DNA from 3 places in the Enterobacter chinensis genome. Region 1 is predicted to be linked to each of the others. Evidence: riboswitches for the same ligand, from Rfam matches in the RefSeq annotation. Region 1 holds a riboswitch; each other region holds the start of a gene.

Region 1 (4,186 bases):
CTGCTGGAGCAGGACCGAATTGACCAGCTGGTACAGCTGGTGGGCGACAAAGCCGCCGTGCGCCAGATGCTGGTTTCGCATCTCGGACGCAGTTTCCGCCAGGGCCGTCACATCCTGCGGGTCCTCTACTATCGGCCAATGAAAAATCTTTTGCCCGGCACGGCCTTACGCCGCTCAGAAACCCATATGGCCCGGCAAATCTTCAGCGGCCTGACGCGCATAAATGAGGAAAATGGGGAACTGGAAGCGGATATCGCGCACCACTGGCAGCAACTTTCCCCGTTTCACTGGCGCTTCTTCTTACGCCCCGGCATCCATTTTCACCATGGGCGAGAGCTGGAAATGCGCGACGTCATCGCCTCTCTGGAACGTGTCCGTAAACTACCGCTGTATTCGCATATTTCACGTGTTCACTCCCCAACGGCATGGACGCTCGATATTGAGCTGTCGCAGCAGGACAAGTGGCTTCCCTGGCTGCTGGGCTATGTGCCGTCGATGATTTTGCCTGGCGAGTGGGAATCAATGAACAATTTTGCCAGCCAGCCGATTGGCACCGGCCCCTACTCCGTATCCCGCAATAACAACAATCAGCTGAAAATCCGCGCGTTCGATGACTACTTTGGCTATCGGGCGCTTATCGATGAAGTGAACGTGTGGGTATTACCGGATCTCAATGAAGAGCTGAGCGCCGGCCTGACGCTGGAAGGCCCTACCACGGGAGAAAAAGCCGTGGAGAGCCGCCTGGAGGAGGGATGCTACTACCTGCTGTTTGACGGCCGCACCCATCGAGGGGCAAACCAGGCCGTCCGCAAGTGGATCAGCCACGTTTTGTCTCCCTCCAACCTGATTTACCATGCGGAAGAGCAGTACCAGACATACTGGTTCCCGGCGTACGGCCTGCTTCCGCGCTGGCACCACGCCCGCCCGGCGCACTGCGACAAACCCGCAGGGCTGGAGTCCATCACCCTGACCTACTACCGCGAACATGTTGAGCATCGTTTTATCGCCAGGATCATGACCAGACTGCTGGCAGCGGAGGGGGTCAGGCTGGACATCCGGGAAGTGGACTATGACGAATGGCACCAGGGGGAGCTTACCAGCGATATCTGGCTGAACAGCGCCAACTTCACCCTGCCGCTCGATTTTTCATTATTCTCACACCTGTATGAAGTTCCGCTGATCCAGCACTGCATCCAGCGTGACTGGCAGCAGGATGCAGCCCTGTGGCGTGCGGGCGAAATGAATCTTGCCGTGTGGTGCCAGCAGCTGCTGGCTGAACAGGCGATCGTCCCCTTGATCCACCACTGGTTGATGATCCAGGGACAGCGCAGTATGCGCGGTCTGCGGATGAACACTCTAGGATGGTTTGATTTCAAATCGGCCTGGTTTGCGCCGCCGGAACCATAACGCTTTCGTAATATTCACCAAATCATTACAATACCGCCGTTCTCAACGGGGTGCTGCATCACAGATGTGCGCTGAGATAATACCCGTCGAACCTGATCCGGATAACGCCGGCGAAGGGATTTGAGGCTGTCGCTCAAAATCCTTTGCCACTCAACTTTGAGGTGCAAAGTGTTAAAAAAAGCTCTTCCCCTGTTGGCGCTGTTTGCGCTGCCTGCTTTTGCTAAGCCCGTTCTGACGGTCTACACCTACGACTCCTTTTCTGCCGACTGGGGCCCTGGCCCGGTAGTCAAAAAAGCCTTTGAAGCTGACTGTAACTGCGAACTGAAGTTCGTGGCGCTGGAAGATGGCGTCTCGCTGCTCAACCGTCTGCGCATGGAAGGTAAAAACAGTAAAGCCGATGTGGTGCTCGGGCTGGATAACAACCTGCTGGACGCCGCCTCGCAAACCAAACTGTTTGCCAAAAGCGGCGTAGCGGCAGATACCGTCAACGTGCCGGGCGGCTGGAAAAACGACACCTTTGTGCCGTTCGACTACGGCTACTTTGCCTTTGTGTACGACAAAAACAAGCTGAAAAACCCGCCGAAGAGCCTGAAAGAGCTGGTGGAAAGTGACCAGAAATGGCGCGTAATTTATGAAGACCCTCGCACCAGTACGCCGGGTCTGGGCCTGCTGCTGTGGATGCAGAAAGTCTACGGGGACAAAGCGCCGCAAGCGTGGCAGAAGCTGGCCGCCAAAACCGTGACGGTGACCAAGGGCTGGAGCGAAGCCTATGGTCTGTTCCTGAAAGGCGAAAGCGACCTGGTGTTGAGCTACACCACCTCCCCGGCCTATCACATTATCGCCGAGAAGAAAGATAACTACGCTGCTGCTGATTTTGCTGAAGGGCATTATCTGCAGGTTGAGGTGGCCGCGCGCACCGTCGCCAGCAAGCAGCCGGAACTCGCTGAAAAGTTCCTGAAATTTATGGTTTCACCCGCGTTCCAGAACGCCATCCCGTCAGGAAACTGGATGTATCCCGTCACGAACGTTGCGCTGCCAGCAGGTTTCGAGCAACTGACCAAACCAAAAACCTCGCTGGAATTTACGCCGCAGCAGGTCGCCGCGCAGCGTGCGGCATGGGTAAGTGAATGGCAACGCGCCGTCAGCCGTTAATTCCCGGCTGGTTACTGCCCGGGCTGCTCGCCGCCGTAGTCATGGTGGCGGTCAGCCTGGGGGCCTTTCTTGCATTGTGGTTTAACGCGCCAGAGAGTGACCTGCCCGCGCTCTGGCACGACAGCTATCTCTGGCACGTCATTCGTTTCTCTTTCTGGCAGGCGTTTCTTTCTGCCCTGCTGTCGGTGATCCCGGCCATTTTCCTGGCGCGGGCGCTCTACCGCAGGCGTTTCCCCGGCAGGCAGGCGCTTTTACGACTGTGTGCCATGACGCTGATCCTGCCCGTTCTGGTGGCGGTATTCGGCATTCTGAGCGTGTATGGTCGCCAGGGCTGGCTGGCGTCACTCTTTGCGGCTCTCGGCCTGGAGTGGACCTTCTCCCCTTACGGGCTCAAGGGCATTCTGCTGGCGCACGTGTTTTTCAATATGCCGATGGCGACACGCCTCTTTTTGCAGGCGCTGGAGAACATTCCCGGCGAACAGCGTCAGATTGCCGCCCAGCTAGGCATGCGCGGCATGTCATTCTTCCGCTTTGTCGAATGGCCGTGGCTGCGCCGCCAGCTTCCCCCTGTAGCGGCATTAATCTTCATGCTCTGCTTTGCCAGCTTTGCCACCGTGCTTTCACTCGGCGGCGGACCGCAGGCCACAACCATTGAGCTGGCGATTTATCAGGCGCTGAGTTACGACTACGATCCCGGTCGTGCCGCACTGCTGGCGATGGTACAGATGGGATGCTGCCTTGCGCTGGTGCTGCTGAGCCAGCGTCTGAGTAGAGCCATTCCCCCCGGCACTCATCAGGTGACCGGCTGGCGCGACCCGCAGGACAGCCTGCACAGCCGCATCACCGATTTTCTCCTGATCGCGCTGGCACTTCTGCTGCTGCTGCCGCCGCTGATGGCCGTTATCGTTGACGGTCTTAACCTCAATCTCATGTCCGTCCTGCAACAGCCCATCCTCTGGCGGGCCACCGGGACCTCGCTTCGTATCGCCCTGGCGGCAGGTCTGCTGTGCGTCATGCTGACCATGATGCTGCTGTGGAGCAGCCGCGAACTCTATGCCCGTCAGGCCCAAAAAGCCGGACACGCGCTGGAACTGACAGGCATGCTGATTCTGGCAATGCCGGGGATCGTGCTGGCGACGGGCTTCTTCTTGCTGTTCAACAGTACCATCGGCCTGCCGGAAAACGCCGACGGTATTGTGATTTTTACCAACGCACTGATGGCTATTCCTTACGCGCTCAAGGTGCTGGAAAATCCGATGCGCGACGTCAACAGCCGCTACAGTTTGCTCTGTCAGTCGCTGGGGATGCAGGGATGGCGGCGATTGAAAATAGTCGAACTGCGTGCCCTGAAACGCCCGCTGGCTCAGGCGTTAGCCTTCGCCTGCGTGCTTTCAATTGGTGATTTTGGCGTGGTAGCACTCTTCGGCAATGACGATTTCCGCACGCTGCCCTACTGGCTGTATCAGCAGATCGGCTCTTATCGAAGTCAGGACGGTGCTGTCACCGCGCTGCTGCTGCTGCTGCTGTGCTTTGCGTTATTTACCGTTATCGAAAAAATCCCGGGGCGTGATGTTAAAACTGATTGATGTAACCTGGCTCTACCAGCACCTGCCCATGCGCTTCACTC
Region 2 (4,186 bases), on a different contig from region 1:
CTGCCTCCAGCAGGCGTTCGATCCACGCCACGCTGTCCACCACCGGATAGAGCCCTAAACGGTAGGGGACGGGCGGGAAATCGGGCTGGTACATTACGCCTCCTCTTTTTTGAGGTAGATTTCGCCGCCTTTGGCGCGGAAGGTTTCGGACATATCCGCCATACCTACTTCAATGGTCTGCGCGGCGGCGTAGTCGCGCACCTCCTGGCTGATTTTCATCGAGCAGAATTTTGGCCCGCACATAGAGCAGAAATGCGCGACTTTGCCCGACTCCTGCGGCAGGGTTTCGTCGTGATAGGCGCGGGCGGTGAACGGGTCCAGCGCCAGGTTGAACTGATCTTCCCAGCGGAATTCAAAGCGCGCCTTCGACATGGCGTTATCGCGGATTTGCGCGCCCGGATGGCCTTTGGCTAGATCTGCCGCGTGGGCGGCAATTTTGTAGGTAATCAGCCCCTGCTTCACGTCCTCTTTGTTTGGCAGGCCGAGGTGCTCTTTTGGCGTCACGTAGCAGAGCATGGCGCAGCCGAACCAGCCGATCATCGCCGCCCCAATCCCGGAAGTGAAGTGGTCATAGCCTGGCGCAATATCGGTGGTCAGCGGCCCCAGGGTATAGAAGGGTGCTTCGTGGCAGTGCTCCAGCTCTTCGGTCATATTGCGGCGGATCATCTGCATCGGCACGTGTCCCGGGCCTTCAATCATCACCTGCACGTCATACTCCCAGGCGATTTTGGTCAGTTCACCCAGCGTGTGCAGCTCGGCAAACTGCGCTTCGTCGTTGGCATCGCGGATAGAGCCTGGGCGCAGGCCGTCGCCCAGCGACAGAGAGACATCGTACGCGGCACAGATTTCGCAAATCTCGCGGAAATGTTCGTAGAGGAAGTTTTCCTGGTGATGGGAGAGGCACCACTTCGCCATGATAGATCCGCCGCGCGAGACAATACCGGTCAGACGTTTCGCCGTCATCGGCACGTAGCGCAGCAGCACGCCCGCGTGAATGGTGAAGTAGTCTACGCCCTGTTCAGCCTGCTCCAGCAGCGTGTCGCGGAAGGCTTCCCAGGTGAGGTCTTCGGCAATGCCGCTCACTTTTTCCAGCGCTTGATAAATCGGGACGGTGCCAATCGGGACCGGGCTGTTACGCAGGATCCACTCACGTGTTTCGTGAATATAGCGGCCGGTGGAGAGATCCATCACCGTGTCCGCGCCCCAGCGCGTTGACCAGACCAGCTTTTCGACCTCTTCTTCGATGGAGGAAGTGACGGCCGAGTTGCCGATGTTAGCGTTGACCTTCACCAGGAAGTTGCGCCCGATAATCATCGGCTCGGATTCCGGGTGGTTGATGTTGGCGGGGATAATTGCGCGGCCGGCGGCCACTTCATCACGCACAAACTCCGGCGTAATATTTTCTGGCAGACGAGCGCCAAAACCTTCGCCCGGGTGCTGGTGGCGCAGCACCTCGCTGCGGATACGCTCGCGCCCCATGTTTTCACGGATGGCGATGAACTCCATTTCTGGCGTGACGATCCCCTGACGCGCATAGTGCAGCTGGGTCACGCATTTGCCTGCTCTGGCGCGTTTCGGCGTCAGTAGCCCGGTGAAGCGCAGCTCGTCCAGACCGTCGTCGGCCAGGCGTGCTTTGGTGTACGCAGAGCTACGCACGCTCAGTTCTTCGCAGTCGTTACGCGCGTCAATCCACGGCTGGCGCAGCTTTGCCAGACCCTGCTGAACGTTGATGGCAATATCCGGATCGCCGTACGGGCCGGAGGTGTCGTATACCGGCACGGCTTCGTTGTCTTCGAACTGCGGATTCTCTTTGCTGCCGCCGATAAGCGTCGGGCTGAGCTGGATTTCCCGCATCGGGACGCGGATATCGGCCTGCGAGCCGGAAATGTAGATGCGTTTAGAGTTCGGGAAAGCGGTGCCTTCCAGGGTATCAATGAAGTGTTGGGCCTGTGCGCGCTGTTCGCGGCGGGTCAGTTTTGCAGTAGACATAGCTCATTCCAAAAGTGAAGGACATGGCTTGTCAGACGACGGATGAAGCAAGAGAGGATCGCCCTTAGGCGATACAACAGCAGTGTGACTCTTGTTCCCTTCGCAGGTATTAGCCTGATCAGGTTCCGCGGATCCCGAATTAACGGTCTCAGCCCGTGCTTTCACACTGGGCACTCCGACAAGAAAAATCCCCCTCGCGAGAGGGGCGAATGGTTGTAAATTACTCGTTAACGATTAAGAACTCAAGCAGGGCGCGCGATGTTATCTTCGTGGCTGACATCCAGGCCGATATCCAGGGCGAGGGTGATCAGCTTATCTTCCAGCGTGAATCGCTCTTCCAGCGCTTCGCCAAGGTCGGAAAGCGCCCGCTGGAACTCAAGATAGTTGTCGTGATCGATGGCGTTCTCAAGCGTGGAATCGTAGTAGTCCATGATCTGCTGGGTGTTGGCTTCCAGCAGCGGATAGAGTTTGCTGGCCGCTAAATACGGCGTTGTCCCTTCCATTTCACGGATAATGCGTTCATAAATATTGAAATGGCCGTCGGACAGATAGTCGACCAGGCCCTGACAAAAATCATCCAGCGATTTTTCATTCAGTCGCATAAACGATTCTTTGCCAGGCTTAATACCGACCAGATTGTAATAAGCCACGAGTAGATGCTTGCGCACATGTAGCCAGCGATCCACCAGTTTGTTACTTCCTCTAACGCGCTCAGTCAGGCTTTCCAGCTGGTTTAACATGGTCGACTCCGCAAGGTTTAGGATTGAATCTGCTTATCCAAAATGTAACCACAATGCTAACAACATGTCAGTGAAGCGAAGGTAGTGCAATAGATATGGATCGTATTATTGAAAAATCAGATCTGGGTTGGTGGATCGTCAGTCACGAACAAAAATTATGGCTGCCCGCCGGGGAAATCCCCCATGGCACGGCGGAAACGTTCGATCTTGTCGGACAAACCGCGCTGTGGATCGGCGAGTGGCAGGCCGAGCCGGTGTGGTTGATCCAACAAGCGCGTCGCCAGGATATGGGGTCTGTGCGGCAGGTGCTGGATCAGGATGTCGGGCTGTTCCAGCTGGCGGGGCGCGGCGTGCAGCTGGCGGAGTTTTACCGCTCGCATAAATACTGCGGCTACTGCGGTCATACCATGCACCCGAGCAAAACCGAGTGGGCGATGCTCTGCAGCCACTGCCGCGAGCGCTACTATCCTCAGATTGCACCCTGCATTATCGTCGCTATCCGTCGGGAGGATTCCATCCTGCTGGCGCAGCATACTCGTCATCGCAACGGCATTCACACCGTACTGGCCGGGTTCGTCGAAGTAGGCGAAACGCTAGAGCAGGCGGTGGCGCGTGAGGTGATGGAGGAGAGCGGGATCAAGGTGAAGAACCTGCGCTACGTCACCTCCCAACCCTGGCCGTTCCCGCAGTCGCTGATGACGGCATTTATGGCTGAATACGACAGCGGTGAGATTGTTATCGACCAGAAAGAACTGCTGGAAGCGAACTGGTATCGCTATGACGATTTACCGCTGTTACCCCCACCGGGCACGGTGGCGCGTCGGCTGATAGAAGATACCGTGGCGATGTGTCGAGCCGAGTATGAGTAGTGTTACACTGAGGCCATGACGCTTAAGGAACTGCAAAAATGACCGAACTGAAGAACGATCGTTATCTGCGTGCGCTGCTGCGCCAGCCCGTTGATGTTACCCCGGTGTGGATGATGCGCCAGGCGGGACGTTATCTGCCAGAGTACAAAGCCACGCGTGCGCAGGCGGGTGATTTTATGTCGCTGTGCAAAAACGCCGAGCTGGCCTGCGAAGTCACGCTCCAGCCGCTGCGCCGCTTCCCACTGGATGCCGCTATTCTCTTTTCGGACATTCTGACCATTCCGGATGCCATGGGCCTTGGTCTCTATTTCGAAACCGGTGAAGGCCCGCGCTTCACCTCCCCAATCAAAAGCAAAGCCGACGTGGATAAGCTGCCAATCCCCGATCCGGAAGGTGAACTGGGCTACGTGATGAACGCCGTGCGCACCATTCGCCGCGAGCTGAAAGGCGAAGTGCCGCTGATTGGTTTCTCCGGCAGCCCGTGGACGCTGGCGACCTATATGGTTGAAGGCGGCAGCAGCAAAGCCTTCACCATGATTAAAAAGATGATGTACGCCGAGCCGCTGGCCCTGCATGCGCTTCTCGACA
Region 3 (4,186 bases), on a different contig from region 1:
ATGCTTGTGAATAATCTTTTGCCTGAGTGACGAAGATCGTTAAAAATTTTACCGATGTGCACGGCCAACTTGGTATTACTTATTTTGATGATTATGGATAGGGTCAACTGGTGCGTAATTTCCGCCGTATATCATGATCTAACCCTGTCTGGCTGGGTTGGTAACTGACTAGGCACTACTTGCACTCATTTTCATTAACTGCAGTTTGCTATGTGTATAACGAGGTGCACTGACTAAGAAAAACTTCAGGGAATGTGAAGTTAATCAAATAAATTAATAAGATTTATCTTGAAATCGAACGTCGAATGACCATATTGAGATTAGGATTGTTTCGTAAAATTATGAGGCAAAGAAATGGCAACATGTACGGATCAGCATCGTTATTGGGTTTTTTTTGAGCAGTTGCCTGATGATCAAGGTGGTATCGGTAGACACAAATGTTGCGGCTGTGCTTACGAAAAAGGGTATCGAGCAGGGATAATACATGGGGAAATTTTGAACATTAATCTTGATTCATTGCATGAAAGTCAAGCTGGTACTGTGCGCCATAAAAGTCCACATGCAACATATGCTCAAGGTTATTTAGATGGTGTAAAAGCATCTTATCGGTGATCTTTATGCAATATTATCCTCCTGTTTTTAATGAAGAAAAATTCCATTGTCCATTATGTAATGTTTATGCTAAGCAAGTGTTCAAAGTTCTTGAAATAAGTTGGTATAGAAATAACGAGGCAACTCCTGTCTCAATTTCTCGATGTGATCACTGTTCCAAAGATGCTTATTGGTTTAATGATCGGTTATTGGTTCCTTCTGCGGGTAATGTTGAAAATCCTAATCCTGATATGCCTAATGAATGCAAAAGTGATTATGAAGAAGCAAAAAGTATTTTGAATTTATCTCCAAAAGGAGCAACAGCAATACTCCGTTTGTGCTTACAAAAATTGATGATAAATTTTGGTTTAAGAGGTGAAAATATCAATGACGATATTGCCATATTAGTGCAAAAAGGATTACCCCAGCAAATACAGCAGGCCTTAGACATTTGCCGTGTTGTCGGAAATAATGCTGTACATCCAGGAGAAATAAATATTGATGATTCACCTGAAATAGCAGCCTCCCTTTTCGGCCTAATCAATCTAATTGTTGATGATCAGGTCTCTCGCCCTAAGAGAATTGCTGAAATGTACGCAAATCTTCCAATTGGTGCGATCAGAGCAATCACTAAGAGAGATTCTAAGTAATGTCTGGAATGTTAGCTAGTACAGCAGCAGCTGTTGGTATCATAGATAAAGCTGTTAGTATTGCGAAGAAACTCGCTGATGATGGTGGTGATATTGATAAGGCAACTCTCAAGCTTGAGCTTGCAAATCTCATGACTGAGCTTGCAAGTGTTAAAATGGAAGTTATCACCACACAAGTATTGCTTTTCGATGCAGAACAAAGGAACAGACAGCTTGAAGAGCAACTGAAAGATAAAGTCTCCTTTGTATTCCGCGATGGAGTATATTGGAAGGACGGAGATGATACTCCCTTTTGTACTATGTGCTATGAGAAAGTCGGCATGAAAATACATATGATACATTATGAAAAATACTATGATTCAACTTGGCACAGATGGCATTGCAAAGTATGTAAGGACGATGTGTCTATTGGGTAATGAATGTTTAACGTTAATACTTCTGAGGTATCGTGATGAGTACTGAGATAATTTACAATTATACAATTGACGGTGTTAATAAAGAGGCCCGTTTATTTGTCGATGTCAGTTATGAGAAATATGAAGATGAAATTCTATCTGATATAGAGTTGAATGAAGGGGTGAATATTGGTGGCCTTATTACTGCTGGGGTGAGAGGAAATAATGAAAAAAGGAACGACATTGATTTACTGAGAAGGAAATTATTCAAAGATAAAGGGTTGCATCAAGTTTTTTATACTGCGGAGAACGAAAAAAATAAATCATCTGGAACGATAAATATTTAATTTTTAATCCATAAGGTTAGGTTTGATCACTAAATTGGGGCTTTTTTCTCTGAATGCGACCTAAGTCAATAGTTCTTTGGATTTACAAGTTGACTTAGGTTTTTATCTGTTTGTTAAATATCCGTTCGTGGTTTCAAAATTGCTAACTGCATGGCCCACTTTTCTGAGATGAATATACTTCAATTTGACAGTGAAGGGGAGTGTAAAATTTAATAATTTGAATAAATATTAGACGTTGAGATAAATGACATTTAGTAATTCCTACCTCCGCTTTCTTAAATGTTTTTTATCCATGCATCTGTGCTGTATAACGAATTGCTTTTCATTTTTCGTCATATACCTCCTGTATACATAATGTTCTCCTTCAGCAGAAGCTATCAGCGATAATTAAGGAGGGATATAAGGTAAGGCTGTGGCAAACCGATATTTTTGTCGTTTTTAAAATGGGATATATCATGGGGTACTAATTGAAATATTTAGTATTTTGGGGTTGAGTCTTTGGCTTCCCGCTGGCATGATCCAGAACAGGGATTAACGGAACGTTAATCGCAAGCTTTTGATTTTTTTATTTGACTCGGGGTGCCCTTCTTTGTGAAGGCTGAGAAATACCCGTATTACCTGATCTGGATAATGCCAGCGTAGGGAAGTCAGATGCCTTCCCGGTCATCGCTTCTTCACGCAAGGCAGGAGCGAACCCATGCAGCCTGACCTGCTCGATTTACACGTTTTACACCACTTCCGAACCCGTTCTCCGCTTACCCATTGTATGACCAACGATGTCGTGCAGACCTTTACGGCCAACGTTTTGCTGGCGCTTGGCGCATCCCCCGCGATGGTGATTGAGGCCGAAGAGGCAGAACAGTTTGCCGGGATAGCCGATGCGCTGCTGATTAACGTTGGCACGCTGACGTCGCCGCGCGCCCAGTCGATGCGCCGGGCGATTGAGAGTGCGGTGGCGGCAGGCAAGCCCTGGACTCTGGACCCGGTTGCCGTGGGCGCCCTGGCGTTCCGCACCCGTTTTTGCCATCAAATTCTCGCCCTGAAACCAGCGGCCATTCGCGGCAATGCCTCGGAAATCCTTGCCCTTGCCGGCATGAGTGCGGGCGGGCGCGGCGTCGATACAACCGACACCGCCGCCAGCGCGGTGCCTGCTGCCGAGGCGCTGGCTCGCCAGATTAATGCCATTGTGGTCGTCACCGGTGAGGTGGATTACATCACTGACGGACAACGAACCCGCACGGTTACGGGCGGTGACCCGCTGATGACGCGCGTGGTGGGCACCGGGTGCGCGCTCTCTGCCGTTGTGGCGGCGAGTTGCTCGCTGCCGGGCGATCGGCTGGATAACGTCGCTGCCGCCTGCGGATGGATGAAACGGGCCGGAACGGTCGCCGTTGCGCAGTCTCGTGGCCCGGGCAGTTTTGCCAGCGCGTTTCTGGATGCGCTCTACACGCTGGAGGAGCAGGCATGAAGCGGATTAACGCTCTGACCATTGCCGGCACCGATCCGAGCGGCGGCGCCGGCATCCAGGCCGACCTGAAAACGTTCTCGGCTCTTGGCGCGTACGGCTGCTCGGTCATTACCGCGCTGGTGGCGCAAAACACGCGTGGCGTGCAGTCGGTCTACCGTATCGAACCTGATTTTGTCGCTGCGCAGCTGGATTCGGTGTTCAGCGACGTGCGCATCGACACCACCAAAATCGGCATGCTGGCCGAGACGGATATTGTTGAAGCGGTGGCGGAACGGCTTAAACGCTATCAGGTGCAAAACGTGGTGCTGGATACCGTCATGCTGGCAAAAAGCGGTGACCCGCTGCTCTCTGCTTCCGCCGTTGAGACGCTGCGCAAAAAGCTGCTGCCGCAGGTGGCGCTCATTACGCCAAATCTGCCCGAAGCCGCCGCGCTGTTGGGTGCGCCGCACGCGCAAACTGAACGCGAGATGAAAGAGCAGGGGAATGCCCTGCTGGCGATGGGCTGCGGGGCGGTGCTGATGAAGGGCGGGCATCTGGATGACGCGGAAAGCCCGGACTGGCTCTTCACCCGCGATGCCGAGCTACGTTTTACCGCGCCGCGGGTGCAGACCAAAAATACCCACGGCACCGGGTGCACGCTCTCTGCCGCGCTGGCGGCGCTGCGTCCACGGCATGAAAACTGGGCCGATACGGTGCGCGAAGCGAAAACCTGGCTTTCGGCGGCGCTGGCAAAAG

Evidence for each region. Region 1 has a riboswitch for thiamine pyrophosphate ahead of thiB (thiamine ABC transporter substrate binding subunit). Riboswitches for the same ligand answer to the same signal wherever they lie in the genome.
Region 2: linked by a shared signal. The riboswitch ahead of thiC (phosphomethylpyrimidine synthase ThiC) and the one ahead of thiB (thiamine ABC transporter substrate binding subunit) in region 1 are both predicted to bind thiamine pyrophosphate.
Region 3: linked by a shared signal. The riboswitch ahead of thiM (hydroxyethylthiazole kinase) and the one ahead of thiB (thiamine ABC transporter substrate binding subunit) in region 1 are both predicted to bind thiamine pyrophosphate.

What each region holds. Positions count from the first base shown of each region.
Region 1 is NZ_JARDVI010000005.1:157,905-162,090, forward strand. Features, by position in the region: gene sgrR (HTH-type transcriptional regulator SgrR) at 1-1,407, shown strand, start outside; TPP riboswitch at 1,444-1,544, shown strand; gene thiB (thiamine ABC transporter substrate binding subunit) at 1,576-2,559, shown strand; gene thiP (thiamine/thiamine pyrophosphate ABC transporter permease ThiP) at 2,535-4,145, shown strand; gene thiQ (thiamine ABC transporter ATP-binding protein ThiQ) at 4,129-4,186, shown strand, end outside.
Region 2 is NZ_JARDVI010000007.1:300,803-304,988, forward strand. Features, by position in the region: gene thiE (thiamine phosphate synthase) at 1-94, opposite strand, end outside; gene thiC (phosphomethylpyrimidine synthase ThiC) at 94-1,989, opposite strand; TPP riboswitch at 2,068-2,177, opposite strand; gene rsd (sigma D regulator) at 2,232-2,729, opposite strand; gene nudC (NAD(+) diphosphatase) at 2,825-3,598, shown strand; gene hemE (uroporphyrinogen decarboxylase) at 3,637-4,186, shown strand, end outside.
Region 3 is NZ_JARDVI010000004.1:426,017-430,202, forward strand. Features, by position in the region: gene PYW49_RS14670 (hypothetical protein) at 355-612, shown strand; gene PYW49_RS14675 (DUF4145 domain-containing protein) at 618-1,241, shown strand; gene PYW49_RS14680 (hypothetical protein) at 1,241-1,657, shown strand; gene PYW49_RS14685 (hypothetical protein) at 1,693-1,983, shown strand; TPP riboswitch at 2,549-2,645, shown strand; gene thiM (hydroxyethylthiazole kinase) at 2,681-3,451, shown strand; gene thiD (bifunctional hydroxymethylpyrimidine kinase/phosphomethylpyrimidine kinase) at 3,448-4,186, shown strand, end outside.